DNA from 3 places in the Umezawaea sp. genome. Region 3 is predicted to be linked to each of the others. Evidence: riboswitches for the same ligand, from Rfam matches in the RefSeq annotation. Region 3 holds a riboswitch; each other region holds the start of a gene.
What was found. Region 3 has a riboswitch for glycine ahead of gcvT (glycine cleavage system aminomethyltransferase GcvT). Riboswitches for the same ligand answer to the same signal wherever they lie in the genome.
Positions count from the first base shown of each region.

Region 1: another riboswitch for glycine. It lies ahead of gcvP (aminomethyl-transferring glycine dehydrogenase); the one in region 3 lies ahead of gcvT (glycine cleavage system aminomethyltransferase GcvT).
Region 2: another riboswitch for glycine. It lies ahead of gcvH (glycine cleavage system protein GcvH); the one in region 3 lies ahead of gcvT (glycine cleavage system aminomethyltransferase GcvT).

Region 1 covers NZ_DBNGPQ010000103.1:89,871-97,592, forward strand. Annotated here, with positions in the region: gene clsA (cardiolipin synthase ClsA) at 1-72, shown strand, start outside; gene gcvH (glycine cleavage system protein GcvH) at 162-563, shown strand; gene garA (glycogen accumulation regulator GarA) at 677-1,141, shown strand; gene ftsR (transcriptional regulator FtsR) at 1,138-1,842, shown strand; gene AC156L_RS24330 (bifunctional nuclease family protein) at 2,004-2,477, shown strand; gene AC156L_RS24335 (MerR family transcriptional regulator) at 2,874-3,440, shown strand; glycine riboswitch at 4,042-4,137, shown strand; gene gcvP (aminomethyl-transferring glycine dehydrogenase) at 4,300-7,185, shown strand; partial or broken gene AC156L_RS24345 (hypothetical protein) at 7,456-7,722, opposite strand, start outside.
Region 2 covers NZ_DBNGPQ010000083.1:38,791-46,512, forward strand. Annotated here, with positions in the region: gene AC156L_RS18845 (MFS transporter) at 1-784, shown strand, start outside; gene AC156L_RS18850 (TetR/AcrR family transcriptional regulator) at 796-1,512, shown strand; gene ald (alanine dehydrogenase) at 1,536-2,648, opposite strand; glycine riboswitch at 2,880-2,972, shown strand; gene gcvH (glycine cleavage system protein GcvH) at 3,127-3,507, shown strand; gene AC156L_RS18865 (L-serine ammonia-lyase) at 3,507-4,877, shown strand; gene AC156L_RS18870 (L-rhamnose mutarotase) at 4,923-5,261, opposite strand; gene galE (UDP-glucose 4-epimerase GalE) at 5,382-6,335, shown strand; gene AC156L_RS18880 (glutathione peroxidase) at 6,370-6,858, opposite strand; gene AC156L_RS18885 (SSI family serine proteinase inhibitor) at 6,938-7,330, opposite strand; gene AC156L_RS18890 (MFS transporter) at 7,484-7,722, shown strand, end outside.
Region 3 covers NZ_DBNGPQ010000092.1:29,576-37,297, reverse strand. Annotated here, with positions in the region: gene glyA (serine hydroxymethyltransferase) at 1-680, opposite strand, end outside; gene gcvT (glycine cleavage system aminomethyltransferase GcvT) at 701-1,801, opposite strand; glycine riboswitch at 1,919-2,013, opposite strand; glycine riboswitch at 2,014-2,101, opposite strand; gene AC156L_RS20630 (DUF3817 domain-containing protein) at 2,170-2,472, opposite strand; gene AC156L_RS20625 (hypothetical protein) at 2,499-2,855, opposite strand; gene AC156L_RS20620 (helix-turn-helix transcriptional regulator) at 2,964-3,455, opposite strand; gene AC156L_RS20615 (hypothetical protein) at 3,701-3,862, opposite strand; gene AC156L_RS20610 (CaiB/BaiF CoA transferase family protein) at 4,261-5,391, opposite strand; gene AC156L_RS20605 (acyl-CoA dehydrogenase family protein) at 5,428-6,576, opposite strand; gene AC156L_RS20600 (acetyl-CoA C-acetyltransferase) at 6,772-7,722, shown strand, end outside.

The sequences.
Region 1 (7,722 bases), on a different contig from region 3:
TGGTCCGCCGGCCTGTACCTCTGGCAACTGGTGCTCGCCATGCGTCGATCCCCAGGGGTGGTGGCTGCCTGAACGGGTGAGCCACGTGGGAAGATCCTGCGTGCGAAGATCACCCTTCGACATGACGGACTCGTCCATCCGGGCGAGCGGGGAAGACCACCATGAAGGAGCGCGCCGCGGTGATTCCCGAGGAGCTCAAGTACACCGAGGAGCACGAGTGGGTGCAGCGCACAGGTGAGGCCACCGTGCGCATCGGCATCACGGACTACGCCCAGGAGCAGCTGGGTGACGTCGTGTTCGTCCAGCTCCCCGAGCTCGGCGAAACCGTCGACGTCGGGCAGACGCTCGGCGAGGTCGAGTCCACCAAGAGCGTCTCGGACATCTACGCGCCGCTCGCCGGCGAGGTGGTCGCCCGCAACGACTCGCTCGACCAGCAGCCCGACCTCGTCAACAGCGATCCGTACGGCGAGGGTTGGATGATCGAGCTGCGGTTGGCGGACCCGACCGCGGTCGACGACCTGCTGGACGCGGCCGCGTACCAGGAGCTGGCGGCGGGGGAGTGACGACGATCTTCCGACGTCTTCTCGGCCTGTTCGGGAGCCGCTCCTCGCGTGAGGAATCGGGCACGATAGGTTCTAGTGGTCTCGACGGTTCCAGCAGCAGGAGGAGAGCTCAGGTGAGCACGAACGACGGGCCAGGCGTTCCGCCAGAGCAGTCCCCGGAGCGGACCTCCGTTTTCCGGGCGGATTTCCTCGCCGACGTGGAGGGTGCCGAGGCACCAGCGCCGGAACCCGCGGTCGCGGGAGTCGACGCTCTCCCGGCCGGGTCGGCCCTCCTGGTGGTGAAGCGCGGCCCCAACGCGGGGTCCAGGTTCCTGCTCGACCGCGACACCACCAGCGCGGGTCGGCACCCCGACAGCGACATCTTCCTCGACGACGTGACGGTCTCCCGGCGCCATGCCGAGTTCCGCCGTGAAGGCGGGGAGTTCGTGGTGATCGACGTCGGCAGCCTGAACGGCACCTACGTCAACCGCGAGCCGGTCGACCAGGCCGTTCTCGCGAACGGCGACGAGGTGCAGATCGGCAAGTTCCGCCTCGTGTTCCTGACCGGTCCGGGAGCCGGGGGCCAGGGGCAGCAGTGACGGCTGCCGGGCGGCCACAGCGCGGTGGGTTGAGCATCGGGGCGGTGCTGGCACAGCTCCGTCCCGAGTTCCCCGACGTGACCATCTCGAAGATCCGCTTCCTGGAATCCGAAGGACTGGTCCGCCCGGCACGCACTGCCTCGGGCTACCGGCAGTTCGCTTCAGCGGACGTCGAGCGCCTGCGCTTCGTCCTGGCCGCCCAACGGGACCACTACCTCCCGTTGAAGGTCATCAAGCAGCAGCTCGACTCGGCTGACGAACCGCCGAGACGGGCGCTGGCCGCCGTCGAGGGCGTTCCGACGGTCGAGCACTTCGACCAGGCCGCGACCACTCGCCGCCTCACCCGCGAGGAACTGCTGGCGCAGTCGGGCATCAGCAAGACGATGCTCGCCGACCTGGAGCAGTACGGGGTCGTGCGCCCCGGTGCCGCGGGCTTCTACGACCCCGAAGCGGTGCTCGTCGCGAAAACCGTGCGGGCGATGGCCGAATTCGGTATCGAACCCCGACATCTCAGGGCATTTCGGGCGTCCGCCGATCGCGAAGTCGGTCTGCTGGAGCAGATCGTCACGCCGCTCTACCGGCAGCGCGGTCCGGATTCGCGCGGTCGCGCGGAGGAGGTGCTCCGGGAATTGGCGGTGCTCTCCGTCACGTTGCACACGCTGCTGGTCAAGGCCGGACTGCGCGGAGTCGCAGGTGGATAGGCCTCGCCGCGATTCGTCGCCGGTGTCCGCATCGTGATGTCCGGGGGGATACCGGTGGAGCACTGGGCCCGCTTGGCGGGTAGCGTCGAGGATGTACGTGGAGGATCCTCGTAGTCGTACGGGGACGCCGTGGTTCAGCGCGCTGAGGGAGGCGATACCCGATGAGCGAAATGCGCGTCGTGGGAGTGCGGGTGGAACTGCCCGCCAACCAGCCGATCCTGCTGCTGCGTGAAACCGAGGGCGAACGCTACCTGCCGATCTGGATCGGCTCGGTCGAAGCCACCGCAATCGCGCTGGAACAGCAGGGCGTGCGGCCCGTCCGCCCCCTCACCCACGATCTCCTCAAAGATGTCATCGGCGCACTCGGGCGCCAGCTCGAACAGGTCCGGATCACGGACCTCCAGGAGGGCACCTACTTCGCGGAGCTGGTGTTCGACGGCGACGTGCGGGTGTCGGCCAGGCCCAGCGACTCGGTGGCGCTCGCGCTGCGCGTCGGGGTGCCGATCCACGCCGACGAGTCCGTGCTCGCCGAAGCGGGGCTCATCATCCCGGACGAGCAGGAGGACGAGGTCGAGAAGTTCCGCGAGTTCCTCGACTCCATCTCGCCGGAGGACTTCCGCGGGGCGGACACCTGAGCACACGACCTGTTCGTGCCGAGAGGGCCACTCACCAGTCTGGTGAGTGGCCCTTCGTGCGTCCTGGGTCGCGACGCACCGTGACAACCGTGGGGGAGACCGCACTTTGAGGTGTCCCACGGCCGTGCTACCCAAGGTCATGGGCGTTGGGCTAAACGATCACTAAACGTCACTCGAACGGGTCATGCGAGCGCTTTCTCTCACCCTCTGGTTGAGGGTGAGGAAATTCGTGTACCGCGCGTCGCGTTGACCTGCCCTCAACCCGGTCCTACCGTCGAACTCGAGTGAATTGCGACGGTGTGATTCCACAGCGTGGCCCTTCACGGCCGGTGTTCCCCGACCACGGGACCGCCGGTGACGGTCGCCGGTCGTCAGGCCGGCCGAGGGGAGGCAGGCGTGGCAGAGGAAGCGCCCATCCGGGCCGGATCCGGGGAACAAGGTGAGCTGTTCCCGGACTCCTCGCTGCCAGACGAGTACGTCGGCTACCGCGGGCCCGCCGCGTGCCAGATCTCGGGCATCACCTACCGCCAGCTCGACTACTGGGCGCGCACCGGACTGGTCAACCCGACGATAAGGAGTGCGCAGGGGTCGGGCAGCCAGCGGCTGTACTCGTTCAAGGACATCCTCGTCCTCAAGGTGGTGAAGCGGCTGCTGGACACCGGTGTCTCGTTGCAGAACATCAGGGTCGCGGTAGACCACCTCCGCAAGCGCGGCGTGCAGGACCTGGCCAGGATCACGTTGTTCAGCGACGGCACGACGGTCTACGAGTGCACGTCCCCCGAGGAGGTCGTCGACCTCCTCCAGGGCGGTCAGGGCGTGTTCGGCATCGCGGTGAGCGGCGCCATGCGGGAGATCAGCGGCACCATCCACGAGTTCCCCGCGGAACGCGCGGACGGCGTGGAGGTCGACGCCGTCGGCAACGACGAACTGTCCCAGCGCAGGCGCAACCGGGCCATCGGCTAGCTGTCCGGAACCCGTCGGACCGCGGTGGTGTCGGAAGCGCCCGAACGCCGCTGGTCTTCACGACCGCGGCCGTGGCTCCCCACACCGCCGCGGCCCGCTCGTCCCAGGGGGAACGGTCGATCCGGACCGGGTCGACCGCGGATGGTTTCGTCACGAATCGAACGACCACTCCGGTGTCGCGCGTCCGCTGACGCACCGGAGTCCTTCCGCTTCGTGGAAGCAGTGTCGTCGCCGCTCCTCGTCACCTCGCGCGGTCGAGCCCGACGCCTTCTTGTGGCCCAGTACGGGCCGGTCGAGTCCGGGGGCTTCTTGTCGCCCCGCGCGGTCGAGCCCGACGGCTTCTTGTGGCCCCGCGTGGTCGGGTTGAGTCGACGGCTCCTCGCCCGGTGGACCCGCTCACGGGGACCATCGCACTCGCCGGTGAGGCCGGGGCGCGGTGGCCCCTCGGCCGGTGAGCCCGTCCGCGGTGGCCGCCGCCGAGCCCCGTCCAACGCCCCGCCCACCCCCTCGTCCCGCCGCGTCCGGGTGTGACGTGCGGTGATCCGCGTCGCGCCCGCGCTACCCGTGCGGTGCCAGGCGGTACGATCGGCCGGTAGTCGCATGACCCCGTGCGGGAGAGTCCGGACCCGGCGAGGTTCGGCGCCGAAGGAGCAAATCCTCCCCGGAACCTCTCAGGCGCAAGGACCGCACGGGATAGACGCCTCTGGAAAGTGGGCCGGTTTTTCGGTCCCGCCGACGGTGAAAGCCCGGTTTCGGCCGGGTGAAGCTCTCAGGCGCCCGCCGAGCGGGTTGGAGACAGAGGGGGAGGGCAGACGGCAGAAGTGTGTCCGTAGCCCAACCCTCGCCGGAGGCGCCTTCCATGACGCAGGACCGCATTCCTCTCGCCGCTCTCGAGCACGGCACCCCGTTCGCCGACCGCCACGTGGGCCCCCGGCCCGCCGAGCTGGCCCGGATCCTCGATGTCATCGGTGTCGGCTCGCTGGAGGAGTTGGCGCAGCGGGCGATCCCGCCGTCGATCCGCGAGGGCGACCTGGTGCTCGACCTGCCCGCGCCCGCCACCGAGACCGAGGCGCTGGCCGAGCTGCGCGAGCTGGCCGGGCGCAACCGGCCGATGACGCAGATGATCGGCCTCGGCTACTACGGGACGATCACGCCGCCGGTCATCCGCCGCAACGTGCTGGAGAGCCCGGCCTGGTACACGGCCTACACGCCGTACCAGCCGGAGATCTCGCAGGGGCGGCTCGAAGCGCTGCTGAACTTCCAGACGATGGTGGGCGACCTGACGGCGCTGCCGCTGTCGAACGCGTCGATGCTGGACGAGGCCACCGCCGCCGCCGAGGCGATGACGCTCGTGCGCCGCGCAGGCAAGTCGAAGTCGACGAAGTTCGTGGTCGACGCCGACACGCTGCCGCAGACGCTGGCCGTGATCGAGACCAGGGCCGAGCCGCTGGGCATCGAGATCGTCGTCGCGGACCTGTCGCAGGGCATCGAAGGACTCGGCCTGGGCGGAGACTTCTTCGGCGTGCTGCTGTCCTACCCCGGTGCGTCCGGCGTGGTCCGCGACCACGAGTCGGTGATCGCCGAGGTGCACAAGGCGGGCGCGAACGCGGTCGTCGTCGCCGACCTGCTCGCGCTGACGCTGCTGCGCCCGCCCGGCGAGATCGGCGCGGACGTCGTCGTCGGCACGACCCAGCGCTTCGGCGTGCCGATCGGGTTCGGCGGACCGCACGCCGGCTACATGGCCGTGCGCACCGGCCTGGAGCGGCAGCTCCCCGGCAGGCTCGTCGGGGTGTCCGAGGACGCCGACGGCAACCGCGCCTACCGGCTGGCCCTCCAGACGCGCGAGCAGCACATCCGCCGCGAGAAGGCGACCTCCAACATCTGCACCGCGCAGGTGCTCCTCGCCGTCATCGCCTCGATGTACGGCGTCTACCACGGCCCCGACGGCCTGCGGGCCATCGGCACGCGCGCCCACCGGATGGCCACGGTGCTGGCCGCCGGCCTGGTCGAGGGCGGCGTGGACGTCCTGCACGGCGAGTTCTTCGACACGGTGCAGGCGCACGTGCCCGAGCGCGCGGCAGCGGTCGTCGACGCCGCGCGAGCGCTCGGCATCAACCTCCGACTGGTCGACGACTCGACCGTCGCCATCGCGTGCGACGAGACCACCACCCGCGCGAACCTGGTCGACGTGTGGCAGGCCTTCGGCGTGCAGGTGCCGGACGTGGACGCGCTCGACGCCGACACCGCCGACGGCATCCCCGCCGAGCTGCGCCGCACCTCGGAGTTCATGACGCACCCGGTGTTCCACCTGCACCGCTCGGAGACGGCGCTGCTGCGCTACCTGCGCGCGCTGTCCGACAAGGACGTCGCGCTCGACCGCAGCATGATCCCGCTCGGCTCCTGCACGATGAAGCTGAACGCCACGGCCGAGATGGAGCCCATCACCTGGCCCGAGTTCGCCGACCTGCACCCGTTCGCCCCGGCCGAGGACGCCGAAGGCCTGCTGGCACTGGTCAAGGACCTGGAGGACTGGCTCGCGGAGGTCACCGGCTACGACGCGGTCAGCATCCAGCCGAACGCGGGCAGCCAGGGCGAGTTCGCCGGACTCCTCGCGATCCGCGCCTACCACCGCGGGCGCGGCGAAGCGGCCCGCGACGTCTGCCTCATCCCGTCCAGCGCCCACGGCACCAACGCCGCCAGCGCCGTCATGGCCGGGATGCGCGTGGTCGTGGTGAAGTGCGACGACAAGGGCAACATCGACCTCGGCCACCTGCGCCAGACCGTCGACGAGCACCGCGACGACCTCGCCGCGATCATGATCACCTACCCGTCCACGCACGGCGTCTACGAGGACACCGTCCGCGAGGTCTGCGCCCTCGTGCACGACGCGGGCGGCCAGGTGTACGTCGACGGCGCGAACCTCAACGCCCTCATCGGCCTCGCCCAGTACGGCAAGTTCGGCTCGGACGTCTCGCACCTCAACCTGCACAAGACGTTCTGCATCCCGCACGGCGGCGGTGGCCCCGGCGTCGGCCCCATCGGCGTCCGCTCGCACCTCGCCCCGTACCTGCCCAACCACCCCCTCCAGCCGTTGGCCGGTCCCGCGACCGGCGTCGGCCCGATCAGCGGCGCCCCGTGGGGTTCCGCGTCGATCCTGCCGATCTCCTGGGCGTACGTCCGCATGATGGGCGCCGACGGCCTCCGCCGCGCCACCCTGACCGCGGTCGCCGCCGCCAACTACGTCGCCCGCCGCCTGGACGAGCACTACCCGGTCCTCTACACCGGCGAGGGCGGCTTCGTCGCCCACGAGTGCATCCTCGACCTGCGCGGCATCACCAAGGCCACCGGCGTCACCGTCGACGACGTGGCCAAGCGCCTCGCCGACTACGGCCTGCACGCCCCGACCATGTCGTTCCCGGTTCCGGGCACGCTCATGGTCGAGCCGACGGAGAGCGAGGACCTCGGCGAGATCGACCGCTTCATCGACGCGATGATCGCCATCCGCCGCGAGATCGACCAGGTCGCCTCCGGCGAGTGGCCCGCCGACGACAACCCGCTGCGCAACGCGCCGCACACCGCGGCCTCCGTCGCCCGCGAGTGGAACCACCCGTACAGCCGCGAGACCGCCGTCTTCCCGGCCGGTGTCGACGCGCCGAAGATCTGGCCGCCGGTGCGGCGGATCGACGGTGCCAAGGGCGACCGCAACCTGGTCTGCTCCTGCCCTCCTCTCTCGGCCTACAGCTAGAGCCGCGGGCCGCGCTGGTGCCCTGGTGACGGGCCGCTCACGGGCGGTCCGTCACCGTTGGGTGGTTGGTGTGGCGGGTTCGTGGGGGTTGCTCGCCCGCTGATGGGGTGGTGGCGCGCTGGGCCGTCGCCGTCGGGCGGGGTCGTGTGGCGGGTTCGTGGGGTTGCTCGTTGCTGACGGCGTGGTGGCCCGGTGGGTCGTCACTGTCGGGTGGGGTCGGCGGGTTTGCGCGGACGCTCGCCGCTGATGGCGTGGTGGCGCGCTGGGCCGTCACCGGTCGATCGGTGAACCGCTGACCGGCTGAACCGCGGGTGGCTCGTGGCCGGTGCGGTGGTTCGCGCGGTCGGGTCGTGGGTGGCTGATGTGGTGGCCCACGACGGGCAACGGGTCGGTTCGTCCGGCCGGGCCGTCGTTGGTGCTGGTCGAGGCCGGGCGGTCGGGGCGTGGACGGGCGGGTTCGTCGGCCGGGCCGCCGGTGGCGGTCGGGGCCGGGCGGTCGGGGCCGGGCCGCCGGTGGCGGTCGGGGTCAGGCGGTCG
Region 2 (7,722 bases), on a different contig from region 3:
GGGGGTGGGCCTCGTGGCGCTGCTCGCGTTCGGCTGGTGGGAGCGGCGCACCCCCGACCCCATGCTCGACCTGGGGTTCTTCGCCGACCGGCGGTTCTCCGGGGCGGTCACGGGCGGGGTGCTGGCGGCGTTCGGCATGGGCGGGTCGCTGTTCCTGCTCACCCAGCACCTCCAGTCGGTGCTCGGCTACTCGCCGCTGGAGGCGGGCGTGCGGGTCGCGCCGATGGCCGTGGCGGTGCTCGTCGTCAGCAACCTCTGCGCGGGCCTGGGGGCGAGGTTCGGCGCGGGCAACACGATGGTGCTCGGCATGTCCGGGGTCGCCGCGGGCCTGCTGGCGCTGTCGTTCTCCACCGCGGACGGCGGCTACACCGCGACGCTGGCCGGGCTGGTCCTGATCGGGGCGGGCGTCGGCATCGCCATGCCGGTCGCCGCGAACGCGCTCATGAGCGCCATCCCACCGGAACGGGCGGGCATCGCGTCCGGCCTGAACGGCACGCTCACCGAGCTGGGCAACTCGTTCGGCATCGCCGTGCTGGGCAGCCTGCTCTCCGCGCGGTTCGCCGCCGCGCTGCCGGACGCCCTCCCGGAGGGCGCGGAGCGGTCGATGTCGTCGGCGTTGCGGGCCGCGGCGGGCTCGCCGGAGACGGTCCTGGCGGTGCGCGAGGCGTTCGTGTCGGGGATGTCGGTCAGCCTCGTCGTCGGCGCGTGCGCGGCCCTGCTCGGCGGTGTCCTGTCCGGGCTCCTGCTGCGGCGGACGGATCGGCCGCACCCGGTGGCCGCCTAGGATCCACTCCCGTGGCGGACAAGACGCGGGACCCCGTGCTCGACAGCGTGTGGCTGGCGGAGCGCAGGCCCGCGTCCGCCGGGCACGTGGCGCTGAGCCGGGAGGCGATCGTGCGCGCCGCCGTCGAGGAACTGGACGCGCACGGGCTCGCGGCGCTGTCCATGCGCAAGCTCGCGACCCGGCTCGGCGTGGCCCCGATGTCGTTGTACTGGCACGTGCCGACCAAGGACGCCGTGCTGGAGCTGGCGCTGGACGAGGTGCTCGGCGAGGTGGGCCCGCCGGACCTCGACCGCGCGTGGACCGACGCGCTGCGGGGCCTGATGAGTCACTTCCGGCAGCTGTTCCACCGCCACACGTGGCTCCCGCACCTCCAGGGGCTCTACCCGAACATCGGGCCGAACGCGGTAGGGCTGGCGGAGTCGGTGCTGGCGGTGCTGGTGGGCACCGGGCTCTCGCAGGTCGAGTCGAGCCGCGCGGCCAGCACCCTGATGAGCTTCGTGACCGGCTTCGCGTCCTCCGAGGTGCGGTGGGCCGAGCAGTCGTCCCCCGCCGGGCAGCCCGACCCGGCGTGGATCGCGGTGCTGGTCGAGCGGTACCGCGAGCGCTTCCCGCTGTTCACGAGCCAGTTCGTCCTGACGGAGCTGTGGGAGGCCGACGCGCAGTTCGACCACGGCCTCGACTGCGTGCTCGCGGGTCTGGAAACGCGAACCGGGCAGCCGCACAGGTAGCTGCCCGGCCCGTCCCGCAGTGGTCAGACGACCTGGTCGAGGGGGGTGTGCGGGAGCGCGAGCGCCTCCGCCACCGGGAGGTTGACGAGCTGGCCGGCGTGCACGTTCAGGCCCGGCGCGAGGGAGGCGTCGGCGCGCAGCGCGGGCTGCCAGCCCTTGTCGGCCAGCGCGACCGCGTACGGCAGCGTCACGTTCGTGAGCGCGTAGGTCGAGGTGCGCGGCACGGCGCCGGGCATGTTCGCGACGCAGTAGAAGACGGACTCGTGGACCTGGAAGGTCGGGTCCGCGTGGGTCGTGGGGCGCGAGTCGGCGAAGCAGCCGCCCTGGTCGATCGCGATGTCGACGAGCACCGAACCGGGCTTCATCCGCGCGACCAGGTCGTTGCTGACCAGCTTCGGTGCCTTGGCGCCGGGCACGAGCACCGCGCCGATGACCATGTCGGCCTCGCGCACGGCCTGCTCGACCGCGTAGGCGTTGGAGGCGATCGTGCGGAGCTTGCCGCCGAACTGGGCGTCGACCTGCCGCAGGCGGTCCACGTTCGTGTCGAGGATCTGCACGTCGGCGCCCATGCCGACGGCGATCGTCGCGGCGTTCACCCCCGCCACGCCGCCGCCGATGACGACGACCCGCGCGGGGGCCACACCGGGCACGCCGCCGGGCAGCACGCCCCGGCCGCCGGAGGGCTTCATCAGCGCGAACGCGCCGACCTGCGGGGCGAGGCGGCCCGCGACCTCGGACATCGGGGCCAGCAGCGGCAGGGCGCCGTTCGCGGTCTGCACCGTCTCGTACGCGATGGCCGTCGTGCCGGACGCGATCAGCGCCTCGGTCAGCGGCAGGTCGGCGGCCAGGTGCAGGTAGGTGAACAGCACCTGCCCGGCGCGCAGCCGGTGGTACTCCGCCGCGACGGGCTCCTTGACCTTGAGCACCAGCTCACCCTCGGCCCACACCTCGTCCGCCGAGGCCAGCACCTTCGCGCCCGCCGCCTCGTACTCGGCGTCGGTGATGGCGGAACCCAGACCCGCGCCCGCCTCGACGAACACGTCGTGGCCGCGGCTGGTCAGCTCGTGGGCACCGGCGGGGGTCAGCGCGACGCGGTACTCGTGGTTCTTGACCTCGCGGGGAACGGCGATCCGCACGGTGACTCCTTCGACCTCGGAGAGCGGGAGCTGGGCTGCTGGTTCAAAGGTCCGGCATGCCCAGCACGCTGTCATCGTGTTCGCGGCACTACCGCGTAGGGGTCGGTTTGTGCGCGTGGCACAACGAGATCGGGTTTCGCCGTCCGTGCGCGCGTTGACACCCGATCTGCGGCCACATAGCTTTCAGCACGTTCGCCAACTGAAGAACGGCCGGGGCGCCCTCGCGGCGCCGCAACCCGAGCGGGAGAGTCCCCGGCAGTCGCCGGGGCGCCGAAGGAGCAAGTACCCCGCACACTCTCAGGCAACGAGAACCGCTCGGGCGAGGCGACTCTGGAAAGCGCGCTCCGGGCGCGCACCCACGGTGCAAGCCGCGTTCGCGCGGTGAAGCTCTCAGGTCCCATGACAGAGGGGGAGTCGGACCGACCCCAAGGTCGGCGCGGTTGTCGCGCGCCTGCCCCGAGCCCCGTGGAGTGCCGCTGTGGACCACCCCGAACACCTGCTCTACACCCCCGAACACGAATGGGTCGACTGGACGCCCGGCACGCAGGAGCCGGTCACGGTCGGCATCACGTCCTACGCCGCCGAGTCGCTGGGCGACCTGGTCTTCGTGCAGCTGCCCGAGGTCGGCGAGCGCGTCACGTCCGGCGACGTGTGCGGCGAGCTGGAGTCGACAAAGTCGGTCAGCGACCTGTACGCGCCGGTCAGCGGTGAGGTCGTGGAGGTCAACGGGGGCGTCGTCGACGACCCGGCGCTGATCAACTCCGACCCGTACGCGGCCGGGTGGCTGTTCAAGGTCCGGGTCGAGAACGCCGAGGGTCTCCTCACCGCCGCGAAGTACGTGGAACTGACGGGCAGCTGATGGCGATCAGCGTCTTCGACCTGTTCTCCGTCGGCATCGGACCCTCCAGCTCGCACACCGTCGGCCCGATGCGCGCCGCGTCGATGTTCGTCGACCGGCTGCGCTCGCGCGGCCTGCTGGACGGCGCGACGCGCGTGCACGCGGAGCTGTTCGGCTCGCTCGGCGCGACCGGCCACGGTCACGGCAGCCCCAAGGCGGTGCTGCTGGGCCTGGAGGGGTGCAGGCCCGAGGAGGTCGACCCGGCGGCGGCCGACGAGCGGTTCGAGGAGATCAAGCGGACCGGGCGGCTGAGGCTGGGCGGCGCGCACGAGATCGCCTTCGTCCACGACAAGCACCTCGTCATGCACCGCCGCAAGTCGCTTCCCGTGCACCCCAACGGGATGCGCTTCGAGGCGTTCTCGGACGACGGGTCCCTCGACCACGCCGTGTACTACTCGGTCGGCGGCGGGTTCGTCGTGGACGAGCACGCCAGCGGCGCGGACAAGATCAAGGCCGACGACACCCCGTTGGCCCACCCGTTCCTCACCGGCGACCAGTTGTTGGCCCGCACCAGGGAAACCGGGCTGTCCATCAGCTCGGTGATGCTGGAGAACGAGCAGTCGTGGCGCGGCGAGGGCGAGATCCGCTCCGGGCTCCTGCGGATCTGGCACGTCATGCAGGAGTGCGTCGAACGCGGCTGCACCGAGCACGGCATCCTGCCCGGCGGCCTGAAGGTGCGCCGCCGCGCCGCCGAGATGCGCAAGGCGTTGGCGGGCGAGCACTTCGCCACCGACCCGCTGCGCGTCATGGACTGGGTGACGCTGTTCGCGCTGGCCGTCAACGAGGAGAACGCCGCGGGCGGGCGCGTGGTCACCGCGCCCACCAACGGCGCGGCGGGCATCGTTCCCGCCGTCCTGCACTACTACACCCGTTTCGTGCCGGGCGCTTCCGATGACGGCGTGGTCCGCTTCCTGCTCACCGCGGGCGCGGTCGGCGTGCTGTTCAAGGAGAACGCGTCCATCTCCGGGGCCGAGGTCGGCTGCCAGGGCGAGGTCGGCTCGGCCTGCTCGATGGCCGCGGCCGGGCTCGCCGAGGTCCTCGGCGGCACGCCCGAGCAGGTGGAGAACGCCGCCGAGATCGCCATGGAGCACAACCTGGGCCTCACCTGCGACCCGATCGGCGGGCTCGTGCAGATCCCGTGCATCGAGCGCAACGCTCTGGCCGCCATCAAGGCGATCACCGCGGCCCGCATGGCGCTGCGCGGCGACGGCTCGCACTTCGTGTCGCTGGACAAGGTCATCAAGACCATGCGCGACACCGGCAAGGACATGTCGGTGAAGTACAAGGAAACGGCTCGCGGCGGGCTCGCCGTCAACGTCATCGAGTGCTGACCGGGCGCGCGTGGAGCCGGGCGTCGGCTCCACGCGCGGACCGGGTCAGCTCATGTGCCACACCTCGGTGGCGTCCGCCCACAGCCGCCCCTCCTCGGCCTCCGGCACCGGCACCTGGCACGGGTCGGTGAGGGTCCACCACTCCTGGGTGGTCGGGTCGGCGGCGATGAGCGCCATGTCCGCCTCGTAGTCGTCGCCGACGTACTCGTAGTAGGAGATCAGCCGGTCGCCGAGCAGGAAGATCGAGTAGTTGGTGATGCCGCTGGCGGTCAGCCTGGCCTCCACGTCGGGCCACACGACCTGGTGCAGCCGCAGGTACTCGTCGCGCTTCTCGGGGAGCACCCCGACGACTCGGATGTGCCGTTGTGGTGCGGAAGCCGACATCGCTGCTCCTCTGTCCGTTGGCCGTCGTCGCGAGAGTACAGACGTCCGATGTGTCGGTGCTCGTCGTGGCTCCGCGTAGGGTCGGGTCCGAGTCGGGGACCACCAACCTGGGAGTGATGGATGAAGCTGCTGGTCACGGGCGGCGCCGGGTACATCGGCAGTGCGACGGTCGCGGCGCTGGTCGCCGCGGGGCACGAGGTCGAGGTGTTGGACGACCTGTCGACCGGGTTCGTGGACAACGTGCCGGAGGGCGCGGTGCTGCACGAGTTGCCGCTCAGCGCGGCGGCGCAGGTGGTCGACTCGACGTTCGACGCGGTGCTGCACTTCGCGGCCAAGATCTCCGTCGCCGAGTCGGTGCGCAAGCCCGACCTGTACTTCGACGTGAACGTGCGCGGCACCATGACGCTGCTGGACTCCATGCGCGCCAACGACGTCAAGCGGCTCATCTTCTCCTCGACGGGGTCGATGTACGCCGACGCCGGGCTGGAACCGCTGGCGGAGGACTCGCCGGTCGACCCGCAGAACCCCTACGCCGCGAGCAAGTCCATCGTGGACACCATGTTGCCGTGGGAGTGCCAGGCGCACGGCCTCGGCGCGGTGAGCCTGAGGTACTTCAACGCGGCGGGCGCCAGCGGGCACCTCGGGGAGCGGCACACGCCCGAGACCCACCTGATCCCGATGGTGCTGGACGTCGCGGCGGGCAAGCGGGCGGAGTTCCTGCTGTTCGGCGACGACTACCCGACGCCGGACGGCACGTCCGTGCGGGACTACATCCACATCGAGGACCTGGCCTCGGCGCACGTCCTCGCGCTGGAGGCGGCCGAACTCGGCAAGCACAAGGTCTACAACCTGGGCAACGGCCGGGGTTTCTCGATCCGCGAGGTCGTCGACGCGGTGCTCGAGGTGACCGGCCACCCGGTGCCGACCCGCGTCGCGCCCCGCCGCGAGGGCGATCCGGTCGCGAGCGTCGCGTCCGCCGACAAGGCCCGCACCGAGCTGGGCTGGCGGCAGGCGAAGCCGGAGCTGACCGCCATCATCGCGGACGCCTGGGCGTTCCACCGCTCACGCCCGTGACGGGGAGCCCCTCGCCGGGGCTCCCCACCGCGCGTCACGCGGGCAGGACGGCCTCGATCGCCTTGACGACCTGCTCGTCATCGGGCTTCGTGACCGGCCGGAACCGGGCCACGACCTCGCCCTCGGGGCTGATCAGGAACTTCTCGAAGTTCCACTGCACGTCACCGGCGGCGCCGTCGGCGTCGGCGGTCTTGGTCAGCTCGGCGTAGACCGGGTGCCGGTCGGCGCCGTTGACCTCGATCTTCTCGAACAGCGGGAACGTCACGCCGTACGTGGTCGAGCAGAAGGTCTCGATCTCCTCGGCCGTGCCGGGCTCCTGGCCGTTGAACTGGTTGCACGGGAAGCCGACCACCGAGAAACCCTGCTCGCCGTACTGCTCCTGGAGCTGCTCCAGGCCGGTGTACTGCGGCGTGAGCCCGCACTTGGACGCCACGTTCACGACCAGGACGGCCTTGCCGCGCAGCGACTCCAGCGTGGTCGGCTCACCCGAGATCGTGTTGACCGGGATGTCGTAGATGCTCAAGAGGTCGCCCTTTCACCGTGGACCCGTTCCGTTCCCAGACTACGGCTCCGCCCGCGGTGGACGGGGGCGCGTGAGCCGGTCAGAACTGGAAGACCGACCCGGTGTCCACGCGCACCGCGCACGCGTTCGGGTAGACGTGGTCGAAGGTGCGCCGCTCACCGCGCCAGCTTCCGGAGGCCGTCACGTGCACGGGCCGGTACTCGAAGGTGCACAGCGAATCCGAGTCCTGCACGGCCTGCACGTCGCCGTCGGACCGCAGCAGGTCGTCGCACGCCACCCGCGCGTTCGGGTGCGACCCGCCGGACGGCTCGCAGTGCAGGGTCGTCGACCGCACGCCCGCCTCCTCGGTGGACGTGGTCAGCACGAGCGTGGAGGAGGGGACGAGTTCCGAGCCCGCCGGGGGAGCGATCTCGTCGACCGGCAGGAAGGGGATCACCGCGGCGAAGGCCGCGAGGAAGGGGAGGGGTGCCATGCGCCCACAGTGGCGCGACCGGACCCCTGACCACGACCCAACCGGGCGGTAACACCGGATCGAGTGGTTCCGGTGACCGTTGACCAACCGGATCCGCTCGACTTGCGTCGGACGGGGGTGTGCAGACCATGATCGACTCGGCACGCTGGGGCGATGGGGACATCAAGCGTGCGCCGGGTGGCACTGGCCAGTTCGGCGGGGAACGCGGTCGAGCTCTACGACTTCCTGCTCTACGGAACGGCGTCCGCGCTGGTCTTCGACAAGCTGTTCTTCCCGTCGTTCGACCCGAGGATCGGGACGCTGCTGTCGCTGGCCACGTTCGGCGCGGGCTTCCTGGCCAGGCCGCTCGGCGGGGTGGTGATCGGGCACTTCGGCGACCGGATCGGCAGGCG
Region 3 (7,722 bases):
GTCGTGGTCACGTGCGCGTGCGGCACGGGGCTCGGGTGCAGACCCGCGGCGACGAGACCGGCGAAGTGGGCCATGTCCACCATCAGGAACGCGCCCACGGAGTCCGCGATCCGGCGGAACTCCGCGAAGTCCAGCTGGCGGGGGTAGGCCGACCAGCCCGCGACGATCAGCTTCGGCTGGTGCTCCTGGGCGAGGCGCTCGACCTCGGCCATGTCGACCAGACCGTCCGAATCGGACACGTGGTAGGGCACCACGTTGTACAGCTTGCCGGAGAAGTTGATCCGCATGCCGTGCGTCAGGTGACCGCCGTGGGCCAGGTCGAGGCCGAGGATCGTGTCGCCGGTGTTCAGCAGCGCGAACATCGCGGCGGCGTTCGCCTGCGCGCCGGAGTGCGGCTGCACGTTGGCGAAGCCCGCGCCGAACAGCTCCTTGATCCGCGCGATGGCGAGCCGCTCGACGACGTCGACGTTCTCGCAGCCGCCGTAGTAGCGGCGGCCGGGGTAGCCCTCGGCGTACTTGTTGGTGAGCACCGATCCCTGCGCTTCGAGGACCGACACCGGGGTGAAGTTCTCCGACGCGATCATCTCCAGCGTGTTCTGCTGGCGGGCGAGCTCGGCGGCGACGGCTTCCGCCACCTCCGGGTCGAACTCCGCGAGGGAGGTGTTGAAGTGGTCCGACATGTGGTCTCCCTTGGGACGGATCAGTTGGCGCGCTTGTAGAACGGCAGTGCGACGACCTCGACGGGCTCCTGCCTGCCCCGGACGTCCACCGCCAGCTTGGTGCCGGGCTCGGCGCTGCCCTTGGCCACGTAGGCCATCGCCACCGAGTACCCGAGCGTCGGGGAGAGGGCCCCGCTGGTGATCTCGCCGACCGCGGCGCCGTCGGCGTCCAGCACGGTGTACCCGTGCCTCGGCGCCCGGCGTCCCTCGGTCTTGAGACCGACGAGCGTGGTGTCCACACCGGACTCCGCGACCTTCGCCAGCGCGTCGCGCCCGACGAAGTCGCCGGGCTTGTCGAGCTTCACGACCCGGCCGAGGTTCGCGTGGTACGGGGTGCGGGAGGTGCTCAGTTCGTTGCCGTACAAGGGCATCCCGGCCTCCAGGCGCAGCGTGTCGCGGCAGCCGAGGCCCGCGGGCTTCAGGCCGTGCTCCTCGCCCGCCTCCAGGAGCGCCGCCCACACGGCGGGCGCGTCGGCCGGTGCCGTGAACAGCTCGAAGCCGTCCTCGCCCGTGTAGCCCGTCCTGGCCAGCAGCACCGGGGTGCCCGCGACCTCGGTCGGGTAGGAGGCGTAGTACTTCACCGTCGCCAGGTCGGTCGGCGTGAGGCCCGCCAGGATCGCGGTGGAGTTCGGCCCCTGCACGGCGAGCAGCGCGTAGTCCGTCGACCGGTCGACCACGGCGGTGTCGAAGCCCTTCGCGCGCTCGACCAGTTCGCCGAACACCAGCGCGGCGTTGGAGGCGTTCGCGACGACGAGGTACTCGGTGTCGCCCAGCCGGTACACGATCAGGTCGTCCAGCACACCGCCGTCGGCCTGGGTGATCATGGTGTAGCGGGCGCGGCCGACGCCGATCGCGGAGCAGTGGCCGACCAGCGCGTGGTCGAGCGCGGCGCCCGCCTCCGGGCCCTCCAGCACGATCTCGCCCATGTGCGTGAGGTCGAACAGCCCCGCCGTCCGGCGGACCGCGTGGTGCTCGGCCAGCTCGCTGTCGTAGCGCAGGGGCATCCGCCAGCCCGCGAAGTCGGTGAACATGGCGCCCAGCGCCTCGTGCTCGGCGTGCAGCGGCGTCCGACGGCTTTCCATCTGGGTGGATCCTCCCTGGTGGGCATGCTCAACGGCCGACCGCGCCGCGGGGGCGACCGGTCGACCGGCGGCGGGCAGTGGGGACACGGTCATCGGCGAGACTCCTCCTGTGAGCGAGCCTCCCCCTCTGTCATGAGCCTGAGAGCTTCGACGCGCGAGCGCGACTTGCACCGTGGGCGAGGCGCACGGGTGCGCCTGCTTTTCAGAGTTGCCTGCGTCGCGCGGTACCGGTGCCTGAGAGATTCCGGGGAGGAGTTGCTCCTTCGGCGCCCCTCGCGGGGACTCTTCCGCGCGCCATCGACGGCCGTGTTCAGTTGATACCGCCAGACGCTATTCGCAGGCCGTGCCGCAGGTCAACAGGGGTCGCCTCACAGGGGGACGCCCTCCCGGACGCGCTCGACCACCTTGCGCTCCGCGTAGAACGACAGGAACGGGATCGTGCCCGCGAGCAGGACCAGGATCGTGCCCTTGATGGACCAGCGGGCCTTGAGCCCGAGGTCGACGGCGATCACCAGGTAGATGGCGTAGAGGAAGCCGTGGACCGGACCGACGAGCTTGATCATGCCGGTCGAGTCGCCCACGTACTTGAAGAGCATGGCCACGACCAGCAGCAACAGGCCCACACCGACCACGTAGGCCATGAACCTGAACCGGTTCAACGCACCGCTCATCGCCCGTCCGACCGCCTTCGTTCCGCTTACCGCTGGTCCCGCGCGTTCAGCTCGGCGAGGTAGCGGTTGTAGACCGCCAGCTCGTCGTCGGTGTCCACGACGGGAGCCCTGACGGCGTCAACGGTAACGACAGGCGCGGGTGCGACCACGGGCGGCTCGGCTTTGCGCTGCGCGTCGAGCTTGCGGATGCGCCAGACCATGAAGGCCGGGAAGAGTCCGAACAGCGGCCACTGCAACACGTAGCCGAGGTTCTGGAAGGTCCCGCTGGCGGATTCGAACCTCGTCCACTGCCACCACGCGAGACCGCAACAGCCCACCAGCGCGACCGCGCACACCAGAGCGATGCCCAGGCGCTGGGGGGTGATGAGAGGACCGCCGGTCACCTCTCCAAACTAGCACCGGCGGTACTGCGGCTGGAGGTCCAGGGCCGGGTGACCCAAGGGTTGGGGCTCCGCTCGGAGCCCACTCCCGTATCCGGACCGCCGACCGTCCTAGGCCACGCCGTCCCGGCGTTGCCGCTGCAACCTGGCGACGCACCACGCTGCCGCACTACCCCGACGCAGGTGCTGGAGCACCGTCATCGGGCCGAGTCGACGACCCAGGTCCGCGGGCAGGAGCCCGGCCACCCGGTAGTCCAGAGCGCGCTGGTCCAACGGGCTGATGCCCGCGTCCCACCACTGCTCCGCCTCGGCGAGGTCGCCCACGAGCTGCCAGTAGCTCGCCGCCGCCTCCAGGAGGACCTCGGGCACCTCGGGTGCCCTCCTCCGCATCGCCGCCACGTACGCGGGGCTGGCCGACTCGACCCGCACCACTCCACGTGGACCACCGTTCGCCCGCTGCGAGGGGATCCCCGGCGACGCGCTGGGTGGTGCCTCCGCCAGCCAGGCGTTCTTGATCCGGTTCACCTCCTGCATCTCGGCGTCGTCCGACCGCTCCGCCGCCCACTGCCTAAGCAGTTCGTCGACTCCGGAGTCCTCGACCATTTATGCCTCCCTGGGGTCGAAGATCAGCCAATGCAGCGCACCGTATTCAAGGGTTCGGCCAACCGCTAGACCCTTGTTTGTCGATAACCCCGTTACCAGGGTGTTATAGGCCCTATTCCACCCATAAGGTCCAACGGTCGAGCCGCCACGTCACCCAGGGTGATGGTACGGAACCGGGTCGCGCGGCCCGCCGGGAAGCGGGCCGCGCAACACCGGTCGAACGGGCCGGGACGGGGCCCCGGCGACTAGCCGAACAGGCTCCGGAGGAACGTGATGATCGCTTCGGCCCCCTCGCGCAACCAGGCGAGGACCTGCGAGACCGCGTCGGCGGACTCCACCGGGCGGGTGATCAGGAGGAACAGCACCAGCGCGACCGCCGCCAGCACGACCACCTTCTTCGTGTTCACGTCAAGCCACTCCGTCCGCTCAGGTTCGTGCGGCGGTCCCCCGTGACAGCCGGGAGCACGCCGTGTCACCCGACATGGTCCCCCATTCACCCGGTTGATGAACCTCGAACACGCATGCCGTCCTCGAACCGCCCCGAGATCAGCGCCCTGAGACGCTCGAGGGGGTTCGAGCGTCACCCGAATGGCCGCTCAAGGAGCCGTCCGGATCGGACGATGACCTGGGTACGGGCGTCTCGTCCGGCAACCCCCCAGCTAGCGCACCGAGGTACTCGCGAACCATCAGCACACCCAGAGGGTCCCGCCGCTCTCCCGAGCCGTGCTCCACGAGCACTCTGCGTGATCGCCGTAGTTCAGTGCCGTGATTCTTTCCCGGCGCTATTTCGCTGCCCTTTTATCGATCATCCAATTACTCCGGCCCGACTCAGTTCCGTAATCTCCGAGTCCGGCAGGCCGAGTTCTGCCAAGACCTCGATCGTGTGTTTTCCGGCCCGCACGGGTGGCTCGGGCGCCCCGGCGGGAGTGCGGTCGAACCGGGGAGCGGGTGCGGGCAGCGCCGTCCCACCCACGTCGGTGAACACCCCGCGCGCGACGTTGTGCGGGTGCGAGGGCGCCTCACCGGGTTCGAGCACCGGCACCAGGCACGCGTCGGTGCCCGCGGCGAGGTCCGCCCACTCGTCCCTGGTCCTCGTGGCGACCACCGCCGCGATGCGGGCGCGCAGGTCGGGCCAGTTCGCCGGGTCGTGCCGGTTGGGCAGCTCCCCCAGGCCCAGCACCTCCACCAGTTCGGCGAAGAACCTGTCCTCCAGCGCGCCGATGCTGACGTACCGGCCGTCGGCGGCCCGGTAGACGTCGTAGAACGGCGCGCCGCCGTCCAGCAGGTTCGTGCCGCGCTCGCCCTTCTCCCCGCCCGCCGCGCGCATCCCGTGCAGGAACGTCGTGAGCAGCGCGGCACCCTCGACCATCGCCGCGTCCACGACCTGGCCCCGGCCGGAGCGCTCCCGCTCGTAGAGCGCGGCGAGCACGCCCATCGCGAGCAGCAGGCCACCGCCGCCGAAGTCGCCGAGCAGGTTCAGCGGCACGGTCGGCGCCTGACCGGCCCGGCCGATGGGTTCCAGCGCCCCGGAGAGGGCGATGTAGTTGATGTCGTGGCCCGCGCGCTCGGCCAGCGGCCCGTCCTGGCCCCAGCCGGTCATCCGGCCGTACACGATGCGCGGGTTGACCGCGGCCACGTCCTCCGGGCCGAATCCGAGGCGCTCGGTGACGCCGGGCCGGAAGCCCTCGACCAGCACGTCGGCCCGGTCGACCAGGCGCAGCACGAGCGCCGCGCCCTCGGGCGTGCGGATGTCGATGCCCACCGACCGCCTGCCGCGGCCCAGCGGATCGCCCGGCACGGCGCCGGGGTCGCCGCCGATCCGGTCCACCCTGATGACGTCCGCGCCGAGGTCGGCCAGCACCATCGCACCGAACGGGGCGGGCGCGAGCCCGGCCAGCTCCACGACCCGCAGCCCGGCCAGCGGTCCCTGCTTCATGGGTTCTCCCTGCTACGGCGAACTCGTCGCGGCGGACTACAGCGACCGGGCGATGATCTCCTTCATGATCTCGTTCGTGCCGCCGTAGATCTTCTGGACACGCGCGTCGGCCCACGCCCGCGCGATCGGGTACTCCGTCATGTAGCCGTAGCCGCCGAAGAGCTGCACGCACTCGTCCACGACCCGGCACAGGCGCTCGGTCGACCACCACTTGGCCATCGCGGCCGTGGGGACGTCGAGCTCGCCGTCCAGGTGCAGGCGGATGCAGTCGTCGACGAACGACCTGGTCACCGCGGCCTCGGTGGCGCACTCGGCGAGGGTGAACCGGGTGTTCTGGAACTTGATCAGCTCACGGCCGAACGCGGTGCGGTCCTTGGTGTACTCCAGCGTCATCGCGACCGCCGCCTCGATGCCCGCGACGGAGGCCACCGCGATGATCAGCCGCTCCTGCGGGAGCTGGTTCATCAGCTGGACGAACCCCTGCCCCTCGGTGCCGCCGAGCAGGTTGGCGGCGGGCACGCGGACGTCGTCGAAGAACAGCTCGGCGGTGTCCTGGCCCTTCATGCCGACCTTGTCGAGCACCCGGCCGCGCCGGAAGCCGGGCGCCTTGGCGGTCTCGACGACGAGCAGCGAGGTGCCCGCCGCTCCTCCGGCCGGGTCGGTCTTGGCGACCACGACGACGAGGTCGGCCTGGCTGCCGTTGGTGATGAAGGTCTTGGAGCCGTTCAGCACGTAGGAGTCGCCGTCGCGGACGGCCTTGGTCTTGATGCCCTGGAGGTCGGAGCCCGCGCCGGGCTCGGACATCGCGATGGCGCCCACGTACTCGCCGCTCGCGAGCTTGGGCAGCCACCGGAGCCTCTGCTCCTCCGTGCCGTAGGCGAGCAGGTAGGGCGCGACGATGCCGCTGTGCACGCTGTTGCCCCACGCGCTGTCGCCCGCGCGCGCCTGCTCCTCGATCAGCACGGCCTCGTGGGCGAACGTGCCCCCGCCCCCGCCGTACTCCTCGGGGATGGACAGGCACAGCAGCCCGACCTCGCCCGCCTTCGTCCACAGGTCGCGGTCGACGTGCTTCTGCGCCGCCCAGCGCTCCTGGTTGGGTGTCATCTCCTTCGCCATGAACGTGCGGGCCAGCTCGCGGAGCTGGTCGAGGTCCTCGGTCATCCAGGCGGAACGGCGCTTCGGCATACCCGTCAGCCAAGCACCGCACCGCGCGGTCTGCCATGACCATCGAGCTTCCGATGAGGGGCCGAACGTGAGCGAAAATGTCGTTGCTGCTCGTCCCGCACCTGGTGCGGCCGTGGTCTGGACCGCTCAAGTGAGCTATTCGGTCACCCATCGCGGTCATGGGCAACGCCCCGCCGCGGGCCTACCGTCGAGCACATGAGCGAAGCCTTGATCTTCGATGCCGTGCGGACGCCGCGCGGCAAGGGAAAGCGCGGGTCGCTGCACAGCGTCAAGCCGGTCACGCTGGCCGCCGGGGTGCTGAAGGCGCTGTCCGAGCGGAACGCACTGGACACCTCGGCGGTCGACGACGTCGTGTTCGGCGTGGTGTCGCCGGTCGGCGAGCAGGGCTCGGACATCGCGCGGACGGCCGTGATGGCGGCGGGCTGGGCGCAGCGGACGGCGGGCGTGCAGCTCAACCGGTTCTGCGCGTCGGGCCTGGAGTCGGTGAACATGGCGGCGGCGAAGGTCGCGTCCGGGTTCGAGGACCTCGTGGTCGCCGGTGGCGTCGAGTCGATGTCGCGGGTGGCGATGGGCTCGGACGGCGGCGCGTGGGCGTCGGACCCCGAGACCAACATGGCGACGAACTTCGTGCCGCAGGGCGTGAGCGCGGACCTGATCGCGACCCTGGAGGGCTTCGACCGGTCGGCCGTCGACACGTGGGCCGTGCGGTCGCACCGGCTGGCGACGCTCGCGCAGGAGAAGGGCTACTTCGACCGGTCGATCGTGCCGGTCGTGGACCAGAACGGCACGCTGGTGCTGGCGGCCGACGAGACGATCCGGCCGGAGACGACGCTGGAGCGGTTGGCGGGGTTGAAGCCGAGCTTCCAGTTCCACGGTGACCTCGGGTACGACTCGGTGGCGATCGACCGGTACCCGTCGGTCGAGCGGATCAACCACGTCCACCACCCCGGCAACTCGTCGCAGATCGTCGACGGCGCCGCGGCGATGTTGATCGGGAACGAGCGGGCGGGCAAGGACCTGGGGTTGACGCCCAGGGCCCGGATCATCGCGACCGCCGTGATCGGCACCGAGCCGACGATCATGCTGACCGGGCCCGCCCCCGCGGCGCGCAAGGCGCTGGACCGGGCCGGGTTGACGGTCGAGGAC